One region of the Methylobacterium sp. M6A4_1b genome, then DNA from elsewhere that is predicted to be linked to it. Evidence: predicted binding sites of a transcription regulator. Region 1 holds the regulator's gene; each other region holds the start of a gene.
The links. Region 1 encodes LexA, which represses DNA repair genes until DNA is damaged. Its sites were predicted from a motif close to TGTTCNNNNTGTGTTCNG; they were not measured.
Positions count from the first base shown of each region.

Region 2: ssb (single-stranded DNA-binding protein) is a predicted target of LexA. The motif match lies at 2,745-2,762, and genes of this name have one in related genera.
Region 3: ACLBWX_RS18700 (trna delta -isopentenylpyrophosphate transferase) is a predicted target of LexA. The motif match lies at 3,634-3,651, and genes of this name have one in related genera.

Region 1 is NZ_JBKEZQ010000017.1:21,477-27,375, forward strand. It holds gene ACLBWX_RS16250 (outer membrane beta-barrel protein) at 32-1,297, opposite strand; gene ACLBWX_RS16255 (FkbM family methyltransferase) at 1,644-2,474, shown strand; gene sfsA (DNA/RNA nuclease SfsA) at 2,526-3,233, opposite strand; gene ACLBWX_RS16265 (DUF937 domain-containing protein) at 3,399-4,184, shown strand; gene lexA (transcriptional repressor LexA) at 4,422-5,174, shown strand; gene ACLBWX_RS16275 (ComEC/Rec2 family competence protein) at 5,168-5,899, opposite strand, start outside.
Region 2 is NZ_JBKEZQ010000060.1:332-6,230, forward strand. It holds gene ACLBWX_RS22775 (IS110 family transposase) at 1-781, shown strand, start outside; gene ACLBWX_RS22780 (DUF4174 domain-containing protein) at 1,083-1,493, opposite strand; gene ACLBWX_RS22785 (NADP-dependent oxidoreductase) at 1,685-2,701, shown strand; gene ssb (single-stranded DNA-binding protein) at 2,908-3,504, shown strand; gene ACLBWX_RS22795 (DUF808 domain-containing protein) at 4,029-5,021, shown strand; gene aroQ (type II 3-dehydroquinate dehydratase) at 5,024-5,467, opposite strand; gene ACLBWX_RS22805 (3-keto-5-aminohexanoate cleavage protein) at 5,609-5,899, shown strand, end outside.
Region 3 is NZ_JBKEZQ010000024.1:29,147-35,045, reverse strand. It holds gene ACLBWX_RS18730 (glycosyltransferase family 2 protein) at 1-22, shown strand, start outside; gene ACLBWX_RS18725 (glycosyltransferase) at 19-1,083, shown strand; gene ACLBWX_RS18720 (class I SAM-dependent methyltransferase) at 1,160-1,843, shown strand; gene ACLBWX_RS18715 (DUF502 domain-containing protein) at 1,897-2,649, opposite strand; gene ACLBWX_RS18710 (hypothetical protein) at 2,859-3,122, shown strand; gene ACLBWX_RS18705 (hypothetical protein) at 3,176-3,511, opposite strand; gene ACLBWX_RS18700 (trna delta -isopentenylpyrophosphate transferase) at 3,712-4,389, shown strand; gene recD2 (SF1B family DNA helicase RecD2) at 4,450-5,899, shown strand, end outside.

The DNA of each region.
Region 1 (5,899 bases):
GCGTTTCTTCGAACCGGACCGGATGCCGGGATCAGAAGGTGATGCCGGTCTCGATCATGTAGCGCTCCTGCGAGGTCTTCAGGCCGGTGCGGCCGAAGCCGGTGCCGAAGCCGCCGAAATCGGTGATGTCGTAGAGCTGCACGGTCGAGAACTCGCCGCGAAGGAAGTAGCGGTCGAAGGTGAAGGTCGGCGTGACCGTGAAGGAGAAGGCCGAGCTGCCTGCGCCGTAGAGGATGTTAGTCCGGCCAAACGGGTTGTTCCGGCTGCCGCTCTGGGTGATGTACTCGAGGCGCCCGGCCAGGGAGAACTGGTCCGTGAAGGCGTAACCGGCGAGCAGAGCGGCGCCGAAGGTCTCGGCGCCGGTGAGGAAGAGCGCGTCGTTCCGCTCGACGTTGGTGTACTGGATGTACGGCGTCACGATCCAGGGGCCGTCGGCGTAGGTGTAGTTGGCGCTGACGATGCTGCTGTTCTGGAGCGTCGTGGGCGTGGCGAACAGGTTGCGGTTGCCGGCCGGCGTGGAGAAGTCGAAGCCGTTGTATTTGCTGAAATGGGTACCGCCGTTGATGCCGATCGTGTTGGCGGAGTCGATCTTGTAGGTGATCGCACCCGTGACCCAGTTGATCTCGCCGGAGAAGAAGCCGTCGGTCGCGGCGAACGAGGCGGCCCACGGACCGTCGGAGTAGTTCACCTGCACGCCGTGGTTGATGATGTTTTCCTGCGCGAAGAGAAGGCCGCGCGAGATGTTGAGGTTCTGGAAGGTGAAGGGCAGTTCCGAGCCGATCAGGGTCGGCATGCGGCCGCCCTGGACCGACCAGTTGTCGTTGATCACGTACTTGCCGAAGGCGATCGGAGCCGGCGAGAACAGCAGGTTGGTCTGGTCAATGGCGCTGAAGATCGGCGCGCCGAGGCCCGGGATCGAGTAGGCGCCGACGGCGGCGTAGAACTGGAACGGACCGTCGGCCTTCTGGATGAAGCCCATCAGGTTCGAGAAGTCGGCGCGCGCGAAGCGATCGGCAGCGATGCCCGGAAGCGCGATGGTCGTCACGTTGTTCTGATCGTAGAAGTACCCGCTCACCGCGCCGCCGACATAGATGTCGCCGAACCCGCCGAGCGTCAGGCAGGCCGGGTTCGGGTTCTGCTTGATGAAGCCGCCATAGGCCGGGAAGGTGATTTCGGCCTTGCAGGAAGCCGGGGGAGCCGGAATGGCCAGCACCTTCGCCGGGATGTCGGCTGCAAAAGCACAGACCGATGACAGCAGGACGGCTGAGAGGGCGAGGAGCGAGCGGTGCATGGTCATGGGGAACTCTGCGGAGAAATCTGCGTTATGGCGACGTTCTCAAAGGTTCCCCGCTACGGCAAAGCTATCCTTTGTGCATGCGCCTAATTTTAAGGCAATTTAGCGCCGTCCATACTGGTTTCAGTCGTGGTGTTGCCACAATGGAACAGCTTTGGGATGTGAAGGCCGCTCCCGGAAATTTGCCCCAGCTTGCCGAACCGTTCTCGAGGCGAACCAGTGGGGCACCCTATCGCCGGTCTCGATTCGCACGCTGAGAGATTTCCGGCCTCGGGCATCGTCCTGGTGCCGGCTCGGTCGTGCTGGCTTCGCTTGCCGCCGGGCCCGCGCGCTGGCATCAGCAGGCACGATGAAAGACACGCAGCCCTATGGCACCTACGCTCCCACCGGCCTCGTCGCCCGCATCGCCCAGCTGACGGGGCGGATCTCCTACGCCAGCTGGGCCGGCCGGCGCCTTGCCCTGTTCCTGCGCCGGGTGGCGATCAGCCTGTTGCGGGGTGCGCCTCTCGATGTCGAGCGCTATGGCGCGCGCATGCGGCTCTACCCCTATAACAACAATTGCGAGAAGAAGGTGCTCTTCACGCCGCAGTTCTTCGATCCGGAGGAGCGCGACCTCCTGCGCGCGAAGCTTCAGCCGGGCTGCACCTTCCTCGATATCGGCGCGAACATCGGTGCCTATGCGCTGTTCGTGGCGGCCTTCGCGGGGCCGCGCGCACGCATCCTCGCGGTGGAGCCGCAGCCGGACGTGTTCGACCGGCTGACCTACAACATCGCTCAAAACCCGTTCGGAACCGTGAAGGCGGTGGCGTGTGCCGTCGCCGACAAGGCCGGCGAACTCACTCTGTTCGTCGATCCGCGCAACCGCGGCGAATCAAGCTTGAAGATCGTCGGGACGAACGAAGGTGCACAGATCCGGGTGCCGGCCGTGCCGCTGCTCGAACTCGCCCGCGGCGAGGGGATCGAGTGCATCGACGCCATGAAGCTCGACGTCGAAGGGGCCGAGGACCTGATCCTGGAGCCATTCCTGCGGGCGGCCCCGGTCGCACTGAGGCCACGCCTGCTCATCGTCGAGAACGGCACCGATCAGTGGCAGATCGATCTGCCGGCCTTGCTGGAACAGCACGGCTATCGCCGGATCGCCCGTACGCGCCTCAACCTGATCTTCGAACGGGCGGCCTGACGGCGCGCCGTTCCCCCACCGCCCAAACCGGCTTCCGCCGAGACCAGCGTCCTACAGAACCGGGATCGCAGCGGCGATGGTGATCCCGCCGGGGCCGACGCGGCAGCGATGGGCGTGTACGGCGACGCCAGCGGACCGTGCGGCCTGGAACGCCCGGTCGAAGGCTGGGTCGAGATCCCGGGCCACGTCGAAGCGGTCGGCCCACATCTGCACCACGATGACGACCATCGCGCGGCCCCCCGCCTCCACGACCGCAGCCAGGTCCGCCATGTGCCGGGCGCTGCGAGCGGCGACACAATCCGGGAACTCCGCGAGGCCGGCCCTGCGCATCAGGTGGCAGTTCTTCACCTCGACGTGGTATGGCGGCAGTCCCTCACCCGTGGCGAGGAAGTCGACCCGGCTGGCTTGCGCGTAGCGGACCTCCGGGCGCAGGACGGCGTAGCCGCCGAGCGCCGGCAGGCTGCCGTCGGCGAAGGCCTCCGCCACCAGGGCGTTCGGCCGCATCGTGTTGATGCCCACCCATTGCCTCCCGCCGGGTAGGTCCGCTTCCACCAATTCCCAGGAGAAAGCGAGTTTGCGCGTCGGGCTGCGTGTCTCCGACAGGAGGGCGCGCGTACCCGGAACAGCAAGGCCCAGCATCGCTCCGGGATTGGGGCAATGGGCGGTGACCAGGGAACCATCCGACAGCTCCATGTCGGCCAGGAAGCGCTTGTAGCGGCGCACAAGGCGCGCCTCGAGCAGGGGCGCGGAGAAGCGCATCGGCGGATCCGGGTCAAGAAACAGGTTGATGCGGGCTCCCGTCGGCGCGGAATCGGGCAGTCATGAGGCGCCTGGGCTGGTCAGTGCTACCCGGATGCGACAGAATTCGCGGGGCGCGCCCCGGGTCGATAGCCGGGAAAGCCGCTGTTCGTCCGCGAGGCCGCCATGTTCAATCTTTTCGACATTCTCCAGGCGCAGGCGGGCGCCAATGCGCAGGGACTCGGACGGCAGTTCGGCCTGTCGCCGGACCAGAGCCTGCGTGCGATGGAGGCTCTGATGCCGGCCCTGACAATGGGCCTGCAGCGCAACGTCGCGTACGATCCCACCGGCTTCGCCCAGCTTTTCAATCTCGTGGGGCCGACTCCGCCCACGGTACCGAGCGCGACGCCGCAGATGGACATGCTGGTCAAGCAGCTCTTCGGCTCGCCGCATCTCAGCCAGGCCGTGCTGCAGCAGGCGGCGACCGTGAGCGGCGTCGCGATGCCGGCCCTGAAGCAGATGCTGCCGGTCATGGCCGGTATGGTGGTGGCGGGGATCGTCCACGTCATGATGAATCAGGCACCTCCGCCCGCGCCACCCCCGCGCGCCGAGACGAACCCCTTCGGCTTTCCACCCAACGCCTGGTCGGAGATGATGGAGGCGTTTCTGAAGTCGGGCGCCACCGCGGCGAGTCCTGCGCCCTCGCCGCCCCAGGTGCGAGCCCGTCCGGCACCACCCCGGCTCACCGCTCCGTCGCGAACAGGGGCCGATGTGCCGGACAAGGCCGCTGCGGACGCCCCCTTCGACGTGATGCAGCAGATGTTCCAGACGGGCCTGGAAGTACAGCAGGAGAACGCGCGCGCCATGCAACGGCTGTTCGACACTTTCTGGCGGGATCCCCGCGCTTCGAACGCTGGGGGTGGCGAAGCCTCCGGAGCGAAGCCCAGGGGCGGCCGGACCCGGACGTCGTAGCGCCCAGCGCACCGTCATCCCAGACCGGCCGCTTCCGATCTGGCCCGGTCCTGGCCGCATGCGGGGCAGGTATCGTCCGGGCTGCGTGCTGCCCGGAGCACACTGTCGGCCCTTCCCAACATCCCGGCGGCTCTCGACAGGAACCCTTGCAGAACACTTACGGAACGTTTAATGTGTTCGTGGTTTGTTTCTGGTGCCACCCGCCGCGTTCCGTGGCGTTAACGAAGAGTGTCCCGCATGTTGACGCGTAAGCAGCTGGACCTGCTCCAGTTCATCCAGCTTCGGATGCGCGAGAGCGGCGTTCCTCCGTCGTTCGACGAGATGAAGGACGCTCTCGACTTAAAGTCGAAATCGGGCATCCATCGCCTGATCACAGCTCTCGAGGAGCGTGGCTTCCTGCGCCGGTTGCCGAACCGGGCGCGCGCCATCGAGGTGATCCGCATGCCGGAGAGCCTGAATGGCAACGCGGGCGCGTCGCGCGCCGGTCCCGCTCCCGAGGTGCGCCGCTTCACGCCGAGCGTGGTCGAAGGCGGCAAGGGCAAGGGCTTGCCGGCGGGTGCTTCGGTGTCCCGCCTGCCGACAACGCAGGCCACCGACGAAAGCGGTCGGGCGGTGACCATCCCGGTGATGGGCCGGATCGCGGCCGGCACGCCGATCTCGGCCATCCAGGAGCAGAGTCACTCGGTGACGATGTCGCCGGATTTCCTGGCCGGCGGCGAACATTACGCCCTGGAAGTGCGGGGTGATTCGATGATCGAGGCAGGGATTCTCGACGGTGACCTCGTGGTCATCCGCAAGCAGGACACCGCCAATACCGGAGACATTATCGTCGCGCTCATCGACGATGAGGAGGCGACCCTGAAGCGCCTGCGTCGGCGTGGCTCGTCCATCGCTCTTGAAGCCGCGAACCCAGCCTACGAAACGCGTGTGCTCGGCCCGGACCGGGTGCAGATCCAGGGACGCCTCGTCAGCCTGGTGCGTCGCTACTGAAGGCTGTCGCCGCCCGGTTCGTCACCGGGCGGATCCGATGGATCGGCAGTGGGGTCCGGCGCCGCTCGCGGCGTCGGAAGGATCGGCGGGCCCGCTTTCGTCGGCAGCGCTTCCGTCGGCTTTCTCGACGAATTCGCGCGCCAGGGGACGAGGTCGCCGGGACGCTTGGCCGTCGCGAGTGCCGGGCCATCGCGGGCGAGGCGAACCGACGTCGCGCCGTGCGACTGTAGGAAATTCCGGTCGACGATGATCGACGCGGCGCAGCCCGTCGGGGCGGATTGCCGAGAAATCAGGATCTCTGCCCTGGCGCAATCCTCCCCGATTGCGCGCTTGTCGGTGGTCAGCGCAAGCGCACGACCATCGGGCGTGATCAGGGTGCAGCCGAGGCGGTCGCAGCGCGCGCCTTGAAAAGCCGGGACGTCCTCCACCCTGCGGCCGTCGCCATCGGCCTTCAGCCACTGTCCGAGGACGAAAGACGGGGGCCTACCCAAGGTGGCGAGCCGCCCGCTGAGGTCCCGGATCGCCGCACCCGCCCCCTCGCGATCGATGTAGATGTCGGAGCGTTCCGGGGTGGCCGCACAGGCAATGCCGATTGCCGCCGGAAGCAGGCCGAGCCAGCGCAACGACGAGGCCGGGAGGGTCAATAAGATCAACGCGGATGCCATGAGACAGAGAGCGCCCGCGCCGAATGCCGGGATCACCACGACCGCGTTCCCGAAGGCTGC
Region 2 (5,899 bases), on a different contig from region 1:
CAAAGCCCAGAAGAATGACGACCGCGACGCTGAGGCGATCGCAGAGGCTGCGACGCGTCCGACCATGCGGTTCGTGGCATTGAAGTCGGAGGCACAGCTCGACATGCAGACCCTGCACCGGGTGCGGGACCAACTTGTCGGCGAACGCACGGCCCTGATGAACCAGATCCGCGCCATCCTTCTGGAGCGCGGTCACATCGTCCCGCAGGGACGCGCCAAGCTCGCCGCTAGCTTAGAAAATCTGCTCGATACCGAGGCGGTCTCTGACCTCACGCCACGGATGCGCATCCTCGTGGCGGACGTCCGGGATCGCTGGCAGTCCCTCGACGGACGCATCGCAGCCCTCGACGCAGAGTTCGTCGAACAGGCTCGGACCGACGAAAGTGCGCGCCGGCTTACCACCATCCCGGGCATCGGCGCCCTCAACGCGACGGCGCTGGTCGCGGCGATCGGTGATGTGGCGACCTTCGCCCGCGGACGTGATCTGGCGGCCTGGCTCGGCCTCGTGCCGCGTCAGGTCACAACGGGCGGACGACCACGTCTCCTCGGGATCACCAAACGTGGCAGCAAGTACCTGCGCAAGATGCTGATCCAGGGCGCTCGGGCCGCGATGCCGACTTTGCGCAAGAGCGATACGCTGATCGGCCAGTGGCTACGGGGCCTGCTGGCGCGGGCACATGCTAATACCGCCGTCGTCGCGCTGGCAGCCAAGATGGCTCGGACCGTGTGGGCACTTCTGCGCCACGAACGCGTCTATGAGCCGGCAGCGTTGGCTGCCTGAACCGAGCTTGGTCGGCGAAGCCTTCGTCGGCCTTACGTTGTCTGCGAGCGGCGAGAGAAAGATGGCCTGACAGTCGATCGGTGTTCTGGAAGCCTCTGGCGTAAAATGGCGCTCGACGCCGACCCTTTTATGAGGACCAGAACGCGCGGATCTCCATCTTGGCCAATGGCGCTGCCGGAAGGCCGGATACGTTTATGCAGACTGCTCAGACCAGCGGATCATAAGCCACTTGCGGACGGGGCGGGCCATACGTTTCATGCCGGTCGAATTTCCACGCCTCGTGGCCGGACTCGCGCGGTGCTCAGCGCCGTCGCTCGTCCCGGCGCATCGGCATCGCGTCGATGGTCTCGAACAGCGCATCGGCCGGGATCGGCGCGGTCTCGGTCCGCTTGGGCTCACCGTCCTTGCCGACGAGCACCACGCGAAAGCCGTCCGCCGGAAGGCCGAGGGCGGTGCGCAGGCGGCGCGCTTCCACGCTGTCGCCGAAGGCCTCGCGGACGACGAGATCGCGCTCGGTGACCCCGGCACGGGCGTTGTCGAGTTCGGCGCGCTGGGCCGCCACCCGCGGATCGCCGGGCTCGGGGGCGGAAATCACCAACACGCGCGAGGTCCAGCGGTCGCGTGCGAGCGGGTTCTCCGCCGCCTGAGCCGCCGTGACGCCCACGAGCATCGCCACGAGCATCGCCCCGAGCATCCGCCATCCGCACGCCATCGCCGAAACTCCCGTGTGGTTCACCGTTCCGGGGCAACGCGCCGGAGCGCCACTTGTCCCCGCGCAAAACCCGGACCCGCGCAGAGCAGAATTGTCATCGGCCGCGGCCGTCCCATCTGTCGGGGGACCTCCCGACCATGCGCCTGCCCGCAGCGCGCCCCTCGCACCTCGCGAAATCCCCGGAATCCGCCATGACCCACGTGAACCGCCGCATCGTCCTCGCCGCCCGTCCGCACGGCGAGCCGAACGCCTCGCATTTCTGGCTGGAGGAGGGGCGGCTGCCGGTGGCGAAGGCGGGCGAGGTGCTGCTGGCCAACCGCTACCTCTCCCTCGACCCCTACATGCGCGGGCGCATGAGCGCGGCGAAATCCTATGCCGAGCCGGTGGCGATCGGCGACACCATGGTGGGCGCCACCGTGGCGGAGGTGATCGAGTCCCACCATCCCGACTTTCAGGCCGGCGAGACCGTGGTGGGCTTCGGCGGCTGGCAGGACTTCGCCGTCTCGGACGGACGCGGCCTGCGCCGCCTCGATCCGGAAGCGGCCCCCGTCACCACCGCCCTCGGCATCCTCGGCATGCCCGGCATGACGGCCTATACGGGTCTCCTCAACATCGGCCAGCCGAAACCCGGCGAGACCGTGGTGGTGGCCGCGGCCACCGGCCCGGTGGGCTCCCTCGTCGGTCAGATCGCCAGGCGCAAGGGGGCGAGGGCGGTGGGCATCGCGGGCGGCCCGGAGAAATGCGCCTTCCTGCGCGACACGCTCGCCTTCGACGCGGCCCTCGACCACCGCGCCGAGGATTTCCCCGACGCGCTGGCCGCCGCCTGCCCGGACGGGATCGACGTCTATTTCGAGAATGTCGGCGGCGCCGTCTTCGACGCGGTCCTGCCGCTGCTCAACAACTTCGCGCGGGTGCCGGTCTGCGGCCTCGTCTCGGGCTACAACGCCACCGAGCTGCCGCCCGGACCCGACCGGGTGCCGGTGCTGATGCGCGCGGTCCTGTCGAAGCGCCTCCATCTCCAGGGCTTCATCGTCTGGGACTTCGCCCCCCAGGAGGCCGAGTTCCTGCGCGAGGTCGGGGCGTGGCTGCGCGACGGCCTCGTGGTCCATCGCGAGGACATCGTCGACGGGCTGGAGAACGCGCCGGAGGCCTTCGCGGGCCTGCTGCAGGGCCGCAATTTCGGCAAGCTCATCGTTCGCATCCGCTGAGCGAAGGGCAGGGCGCCCCTCCCGGGGCGCCTTGCTCCCAGGTCGGAACAAAGGTAGAACGTGCAGGTCCTGCGATTCCCTGGGAGTCACGGGGACAGCCCGCCGACCGCGATTGCCGCCGGGGCCCGAGAGGCCCATGACAGGGCGGCGTCCCGGGCGTTCGGGGCCGCAGCGCGCAGTGAGATCGATCGGTAGGAGAGAGCGGCATGGCCGGCAGCGTGAACAAGGTGATCCTGGTGGGCAATCTCGGGCGCGACCCAGAGACACGACGCCTCGCCTCCGGTGATCCCGTGGTCAACCTGCGCATCGCCACATCGGAGTCCTGGAAGGACAAGATGTCGGGCGAGCGCAAGGAGAAGACCGAGTGGCACTCGGTGGTGATCTACAACGAGAACCTCGCCCGCGTGGCGGAGCAGTACCTGCGCAAGGGCTCGAAGGTCTACATCGAGGGCCAGCTCCAGACCCGCAAATGGGCGGACCAGTCCGGCGTCGAGAAGTACACCACCGAGGTGGTGCTCCAGCGCTTCCGCGGCGAGCTGACCCTGCTCGACGGCCGCAGTGGCGGCGGTGAGATGGGCACGGACGAGGAGGGCGGCGGCCAGATCAGCCGGGGCGGTGATTTCGGCGGCGGTAGTGGTGGTGGCGGCGGACGCGGCGGCGACCGCGGCGGGGATTACGGCGGTGGCCGCTCCTCCTCCGGTGGTGGCGGCGAGCGCCGGCCGGCCTCGGGCGGCGGTGGCGGTGGCGGTGGCGGTGGCGGCTCCAAGCCGAACTTCGACCTCGACGACGACATCCCGTTCTAGGGCCGGGCCGGATCCCAGCGGGCACACGGATCGAAATACCCATCGAGGTCAGGGTCGTCGCCCTGACCTTTTTTCGTGGGTCCTGGCCCGTGGTCCGAGACCGACCCCGCGGAAGTCTCCACCCCGGGGCCGTGACGCGGGATCAGGGACGCGGCCTGTCCGTCGATAGATGATTTGGGACAGTCTGCGGACCCGATGCGCGTTCGACGATGGCATTACCGCGCGACGGACAGGTCTTCGAACCCGGTTTCCACGACCCCGGTTTCCACGACCCCGGTTTCGGCCGATAGACCCTTACGCGATGCGGACCCGCCCGATCCGCAGGGCCGGATGGCAAGGACGCTCCGCCCGGGCTTACAGCGTCCAGAATCGACACGATCGCCGACGCCCCTGCGAAAGGCGCCTTCGCCCGGGGCATCGACGCCGGCAAGGGATCAAATCCCCCGCTCGTTCGTCTCCTGTAAAGGCCAAGCTCGCCGCGCCATTCCGCGCGGGGGCTGTGACCCGGCAGGCAGGGGTGTCCCGTGAGCATCGGACTGATCGCGCTTCTCGATGACATCGCGGCTCTCGCCAAAGTGGCGGCGGCTTCCCTCGACGACGTCGCGGCCCAGGCGGGCCGCGCCGGGGTGAAGGCGGCCGGCGTCGTCATCGACGATGCCGCCGTGACGCCACGCTACGTCGTGGGCTTCGCCGCCGAGCGCGAGCTTCCCATCGTCGGCCGCATCGCCATGGGATCCCTGCGCAACAAGCTGCTGTTCCTGCTGCCCGCCGCCCTGGCGCTCGGCGCCTTCGCGCCCTGGGCGATCACGCCCCTGCTAATGCTCGGCGGCGCGTATCTCAGCTACGAGGGCAGCGAGAAGGTCTACGAGGCGCTGTTCCCGCACGGGGCCCATGCCTACGAGGCCGAGCGCGACGGGGCGGCCGGCAGCGCCCAGGCCCTGGAGGACCAAAAGGTCTCCAGCGCGATCAAGACCGACTTCATCCTGTCCGCCGAGATCATGGCGATCACCCTCGCGGCCCTGCCCGAGGGCTCGATCTGGATGAAGACCGCCGTCCTCGCCGTCGTGGCGGTGGGGATCACGGTGGCGGTGTATGGCGGCGTGGCCCTGATCGTGAAGGCGGACGATGCCGGCGTCGCCATGGCGGCCAACGGGTCGCGCTCGGCCTTCGGCAGCCTCGTGCGCGGCATCGGCCGCGCGCTGGTCAAGGGCATGCCGGGCTTCCTCAAGATCCTGGCCGTCGTCGGCACCGCCGCGATGATCTGGGTCGGCGGCGGCATCCTGGTGCACGGCCTGGAGACCTACGGCCTGCCCCAGATCGGCCACGCCATCCACGCCGCGGCGGCCGGCGCGGCGAGCGTGGCCGGCCCCCTCGCCGGAACGGTGGAGTGGCTCGTGACCGCCGCCGGCTCCGGCCTCGTCGGCCTGGTGGTCGGCGCGGCGCTGATCCCGGTGACGAGCTTCGTCCTGGCACCGGCCTGGAACAGCGTGGCCCGCCTGCGGACGAAGACCGCTTGAGCCTACGCGGCGCCGCGCAGGTGGGCGAGGTGCCGGATGGCGAGTTCGTAGCCATGCGTGCCGAAGCCCGCCAGCACCGCCGTGGCGGCGAGTGACACGTAGGAATGATGCCGGAAGGCCTCGCGCCGGTGCACGTTCGAGATGTGGCACTCGATGACCGGCACCGTGCAGGCGTTCAGCGCGTCGAGGATCGCGACCGAGGTGTGGGTGTAGGCGCCGGCATTGATCACGATGCCGGCCGAGTCGACCCGGTAGGCCTGGATCCAGTCGATGAGCTGGTGCTCGGCGTTGCTCTGGTGGAAGGCGAGGGCGAGGCCGACGCTCGCCGCCAGGGTCCGGCAGCGGGCCTCCACGTCCGCGAGCGTCTCATGCCCGTAGATGTGCGGCTCGCGCTGCCCGAGCAGGTTCAGGTTCGGGCCGTTCAGGATCAGGATCGTGTCGTTCATGGCGTCCCGTCATAAGCCCGGCGCGCGGGTCCGGAAAGGGTCCGGTCGCGCCTGAGGCGCCCACGCTTGCGGTCGCCGCCATTGCCGGCCATGCCGGGCGGGGAGGGGCACCGAGAACCGCTCCCTATAGGAGGAGACCCCATGAACGCGCCCGTCGTCATCGCCGTCGCGATCACCGGCTCGGTGCCGCGCAAGTCCGACAATCCCGCGCTGCCGGTGACCGTGGCGGAGCAGATCGCCTCGACCCGGGAGGCCTATGCCGCCGGCGCCACCCTCGCCCATATCCACGTGCGCAACGACGACGAGACGCCGTCCTCGGACCCAGACCGCTTCGCCGCCGTGCAGGAGGGCCTGCGCCGGCACTGCCCGGGCCTGATCGTGCAGTTCTCGACGGGCGGGCGCGGACGCGATCCGGCGAGCCGGGGCCTGTCC
Region 3 (5,899 bases), on a different contig from region 1:
CACCGCGGCGGCGACCGCGTGAGGATCGCGCTCCTCGCCCATCTGCGCCATCCGGTGGCGCGGCCCTTCGCGGGCGGCATGGAGGCCCATGCCTTCGCCCTGGCCGACGGGCTGATGGCGCGGGGACACGACGTCGTCCTGTTCGCCGCCGGGGACAGCGACCCGCGCTTCTCCATCGACCCGGTGATCCCGGTCCACCACGAGCGCCGCTTCCCCGGGCTCGAACACCGGGGCGATGCCGGCCTCGTCGCCCATGTGGATGCCGGATACGCCGCCGCCTGCGACCGGATCGCGGCCGGCGGCTTCGACGTGCTGCACAACAATGCCCTGAGCCGCCTGCCCCTGGAGCACCGGCGTCTCGCGGCGGTGCCCACCGTCACGTCGCTGCACGTCCCGCCCTACGACGCCCTGCGCTGGTTCGTGACGGACAGCCTCGTGCCCGGCCACCGGATCACCGTGACCTCGGAGGCCCAGCGCCGGACCTGGTGGCCCGAGGGCGCGCCGCCGGCGGTGTCGGTGCTCCACAACGGCGTCGATCCCGCGGCCTGGCCCTTTCGGGACCGGGGCGACGGCGGCGCCGTCTGGTCCGGGCGCATCGCGCCGATCAAGGGTCCGCATCACGCCGTCGCGGCCGCCCGGCGGGCCGGTCTCCCCCTGACCCTCTTCGGCCCGATCGAGGACCGGGACTACTGGGAGACGCGGATCGCCCCGGAGCTCGGCGGATCGATCCGCTACGGCGGCCACCTCTCCGGCGCGGCCCTGGCGGGCGAGATCGGCCGCGCCTCCGTCTTCCTGTTCACGCCCTGCTGGGACGAGCCCTTCGGCCTCGTGGCCATCGAGGCCATGGCCTGCGGGGTGCCGGTGGCGGGTCTCGCCATGGGAGCGGCCGCCGAGATCGTCGGCGAGGCCGGACATCTCGTCCCGCCCGACGACGGCCCCGCCCTGGCCCGGGCGATCGGCGACGCCCTCGCCATCCCGCGGACCATCCCGCACGCACGCGTGCTGCGCCTCTTCACCCGCGACCTCTGGCTCGCGCGCTGCGAAGCCCTCTACGGGCTGGCGCAGCGGGACGCCCGGGGCTGAAGGCCCGACGCGCGCCCGATCCCGGACGCGAGCCCCCCCCCTGTCTCGCGAGCCGCCCCCGAGGAGCCAGCCGCCGATGAGCCAGCCCAGGACGAACCGTCGCGCCATCGTCGACGCGCTCTGGCACGGCCGGGATCCGTTCGCGCGCCCGCCCGACAGCCTGCGCCCCCGTGATCTCCAGGGCTGGCGCAGCCTCCATCCCTTCCTCGACGGGGCCGTCGCGGAGTTCCGCCCGAGCGTGATCGTGGAGATCGGTGCCTGGAAGGGGGCCAGCACCCTGCACCTGGCCCGGAGCCTGGCGGCGCACGGCGTCGACGGGACCGTCATCGCGGTGGACACCTGGCTCGGGGCCGTCGACCACTGGGCCGATGCGGACCTGTTCGGCGAACTCGCCATGGAGAACGGGTATCCCAGCCTGTACCGCACCTTCCTGGCCAACGTGCTGCGGGAAGGGCTCGCCGACCGGGTCGTGCCCCTTCCGCTGGATTCGGTGAATGCCGCCGAACTGATGCGCCTGCGCGGCCTCACCGCCGACGTCATCCATCTCGATGCCGGTCACGAGGAGGCCTCCGTGGCGGCGGATCTCCGGGCATGGTGGCCGGTCCTGCGTCCCGGCGGCCTCCTGATCGCCGACGATTACGATAGCCTGGGCGGCCGCTTCCCCGGCGTGACCCGCGCGGTCGACGCGTTCTGCGCCTCGGAACGGGTGCGAGGCCCCTGGGCGCAGGGCGGAAAATGCAAGGTCCTCAAGCCGCTCTGAGCCCTCGACGCGAAGCTCGTGGGAGGGCCGCCTCGTCGGGCCGGGGGCTCGGCTCAGGCGTCGACCTTCGGCGCGTCCCCGTGGGCCGCCCGCAGGCTCGCCGCCATGGCCTGGACCTTCGCCCCCGGATCGTCGGGCTGGATCACGCCGGCCGACATCACCAGCTTGGCCGCGTCGTCGACGCTCATGGCGATCTCCACGATGTCGGCGCGGGGCAGGTAGAAGAAGAACCCGGTGGTCGGGTTGGGCGCGCAGGGCAGGAACACGCCGACATGGTCGCCCCCCGGCGCCAGAGCGTTCTGCACGTCGGGCGCGGCCGGCGCCGACAGGAACACCACCGACCAGGTGCCCTTCACGGGGAATTCCACGAGGCCGACGGTGCGGAACGAGGTGCCGTTGGCGGAGAACAGCGTCTCGAAGATCTGGCGCAGGCCCTTGTAGAGCCCCGAGATCACCGGCGTGCGGGCGAGCAGCACCTCGCCGAACTCGACGACGCTGCGCCCGACGAGGTTGGCGGTGAGGAAGCCCAGCAGGGTCACCGCCACGAAGGCGATGAGGAGCCCGAGGCCCGGAATCGAGAAGGGCAGGTAATGGTCGGGCAGGTAGCTCGCCGGCACCAGCGGCTTCACCCAGCCGTCGATGAGGCTGATGAACCACCAGGTCAGGTAGATCGTGATGGCCAGCGGCCCCGACACGATGATGCCGGTGAGGAAGTAGGTCCGCAGGCGGCCCCGCGCGCTCACCCGGGGGCGGGCGCCGGCCTCGGGCTCGGGTGGGGGAAGCGTCGGGGGAAGGGTGGGCGCCACGGGATCGCACTCTCGGCCGGGGGACGGCGTCTCGGAACGCCCCTTGTCTGAACGCCCCTGCCCCGCGCGGGGCGCGGAGCCGGGGTTCCGGCAAGCTTGGCCCCGCGCCAAGAGGTAGCCCCTGCGCTCCCGCGGCTCAAGACCGCGTCCGCGCGCCGGGCGACGGGCCGCGTTGCGGCGGCGGCCTCCGCGGGCCTATGGAGGGGCGCATGACCGAGAAGCTGACGATTCGCGCCCTGTGCGACCTGGGCCTCATTCCCGCGACCGAGGTGGCGGCGGCCGTCGACGCCTACATGGCCGACCCGATGGCGCCGCCCTTCGTGTTCGGGGCGGGCTACCGGCTCAACCTCGGCAAGGCGATCCGCCGCCATCCCGGCGCCAACGACTTCGTCCTGCGCAGCGCCGCCGGCCCGCAGCTGAAGCGCCCCTTCGTCGAGGCGGCGATCTGGGAGGCGCGGCCCGACCGGGGCTGAGCCGCCCGAGATCTCCGCTGTCCGAGATTTTCTTCGCCCGAGATCTCCGCCGCTCAGCCGCCCAGCATGGTGGCGAGGACCTGCCGGGCGCGCGCCAGGTCGGCGCGGGCCTCGGCCTCGGCGGCCTCCGCCTGCGCCAGCCGGTGGACGGCGTGCATCAGGGGCGAGCCGCGGGTCAGGGCGGCCAGCGCCGCGACCGAAGCGGGATCGACCGACGCGAGGTGGCCGACCTCCCCGAGGAGCAGGGCGATGCGGTGCTCGCACTGTTCCTGCGCGACGCCCTCCGGGCAGGTGCACGTGAAACGCACGCCACGGGCGGTCTTCGTCGCTTCCATCCGGTAGGTGCCGTCGCCCTCGGGGCTCGACACGGAGAAGATCAGCGAGGTCATCGGCGCTCCTGTTCGCGCTGCGGCTCCGCAGGACAGCGGGTGTCCGGCGCCCCTTCTACGACGGCTTCGGTCTCGACACACCCACTTGTCATGCCCCGCCCCGGGGACCACATCACGTCTTCTGGAACATAACAGGAACGCGGCCCTGGGGGCGCGGCCTGGGGCCGGCCCGGGCGGCCGGCCTTCGACGGGAAGGCCCGATGAGAACGGCGGACAAGCAGATCGCGGACATCCTGGTCCGCTACGGCGAACCCTTCGGCGGCAATGTCTGGCGGGTGCAGGGCACGGCGGTGATCTACCACCGGACCCTGGAGCGCATCGCCGCCCAGGCCGGCATCGCCTTCGACCCGCCGACCCTGGTGCGGGCCGAGCGCGACGAGGCCGTGATCCTGGTCACCGGCCGGATGGCAGGGGCGAAGGCCGGGACCGAGCGGGTCGAGTGGTCGATCGGCGAGGCCCTGGTGAACGTGAACTACCGGGTCTCGGGCAAGCAGGCCGGCTACGTCTACGCCATGGCCGAGAAGCGCGCCAAGGACCGGGTCATCCTCAAGCTCCTGGAACTGCACGGGCTCGTCTATTCCGAGGAGGAGGCGGACGCGTTCCGGGCCGAATCCCCGGCCGCGATCCAGGCCGTCGACGACGCCTTCGCGGATCCCGACCCGTTCGACGAGGTGACCGAGGCCGAGGCCGACCTGAAGCGCCGCATCGACGCGCAGGACAGCATCGACGCCGTCACCGACCTGATGCTCGACGCCGAGACCCAGCAGGTTCTCGCCCGGATGCCGCCGGGCACCCGCGACGAGGTCCGCGACTATGCCCGCGCCCGCCTCGTCGCCCTGGGCTGGCCTCCTAAAAAACCCGGCCGCCGCGCGGCCTGAACCAAGAAACCGGGCCGCCGCGCGGCCTGATCGTCAGGCGGGGCCGGTGGCGTGAACAGGATGATCCGCCCGGGAGATCTCGAACCGCAGGCCCGCGCGGCGTCTCGCGGCCGGGAGCCCGGCGACACGCTCGCGGGCACGATCGAGCGCGTCACCTTCCACAACGCCGAGACCGGCTTCTGCGTGCTCAAGGTCCAGGCGGTGGGCCGGCGCGAGCTCGTGCCGGTGGTGGGGCACGCCCCGGCGATCGCGGCCGGCGAGTGGATCGCCGCCGCGGGCCGGTGGACCAGCGACCGCCAGCACGGGCTGCAGTTCCGGGCCGAGACCCTGCGGGTGACGCCGCCGACGGGCCGCGAGGGCATCGCGCGCTACCTCGCCTCCGGGCCGATGCGCGGCATCGGCCCGGCCATGGCGGAGCGCATCGTGGCCCGGTTCGGCGCGGACACCTTCTCGGTCATCGAGGCCGAGCCCGGCCGCCTGACCGAGGTGGAGGGAATCGGCCCCAGGCGCGCCGCCCGCATCCTGCGCGGCTGGGCCGAGCAGACGCTGGTGCGGGAGATCATGGTCTTCCTGCACGCCCACGGGGTCGGCACCGCCCGGGCCGTGCGCATCTTCCGGACCTACGGGCGCGACGCCATTGCGGTCATGAGGCAAGACCCCTACCGGCTCGCCCGCGACGTCCGCGGCATCGGCTTTCGCACCGCCGACGCCATCGCGATGCGGCTCGGCATGGCCCGCGAGGCGCCCCAGCGCCTGCGCGCCGGGGTCACCTTCGCCCTCCAGACCGCCACGGACGAGGGCCATTGCGCCCTGCCGACCGAGCGCCTCGTGGCCCTGGCCCGGCGCCTGCTGGAGGTCGAGCCCGACCTGATCCGCCTCGCCATCGCCCTGGAGCTGCGCGGCGCGGACGTGGTGGCGGACACGATCGAACGGGAGACCTGCCTGTTCCTGAAGGGCCTGCACGGGGCCGAGCGCGCCATCGCCGAGCGCCTGCTCGACCGCCGCGACGGGGCTCCGCCCTGGCCCGCCATCGACCCCGCCCGGGCGATCCCCTGGGTCGAGGCCCGCACGGGCCGGACCCTGTCGCCCTCGCAGGGCGCCGCCATCGGCACCCTGCTCGCCGCCCGGCTCTGCGTCCTCACCGGCGGCCCCGGCGTCGGCAAGACCAGCACGCTGGATTCCCTCCTGCGCATCCTCGTCGCCAAGGGCGTGCGCGTGCTGCTGGCCGCCCCCACCGGCCGGGCCGCCAAGCGCATGACCGAGCAGACCGGCCTGCCCGCCCGGACCCTCCATCGGCTGCTGGAGGTCGACCCGGCCCGGGGCGGCTTCACCCGCGACGCCGGCAACCCGCTCGACTGCGACCTCCTCGTCGTCGACGAGGCCTCGATGATCGACGTGCCGCTGATGAACGCGCTCCTGAAGGCGGTGCCGGAGCGGGCGGCCCTGCTCCTCGTGGGCGACGTCGACCAGCTGCCCTCCGTGGGGCCGGGCCAGGTCCTGGCCGACCTCA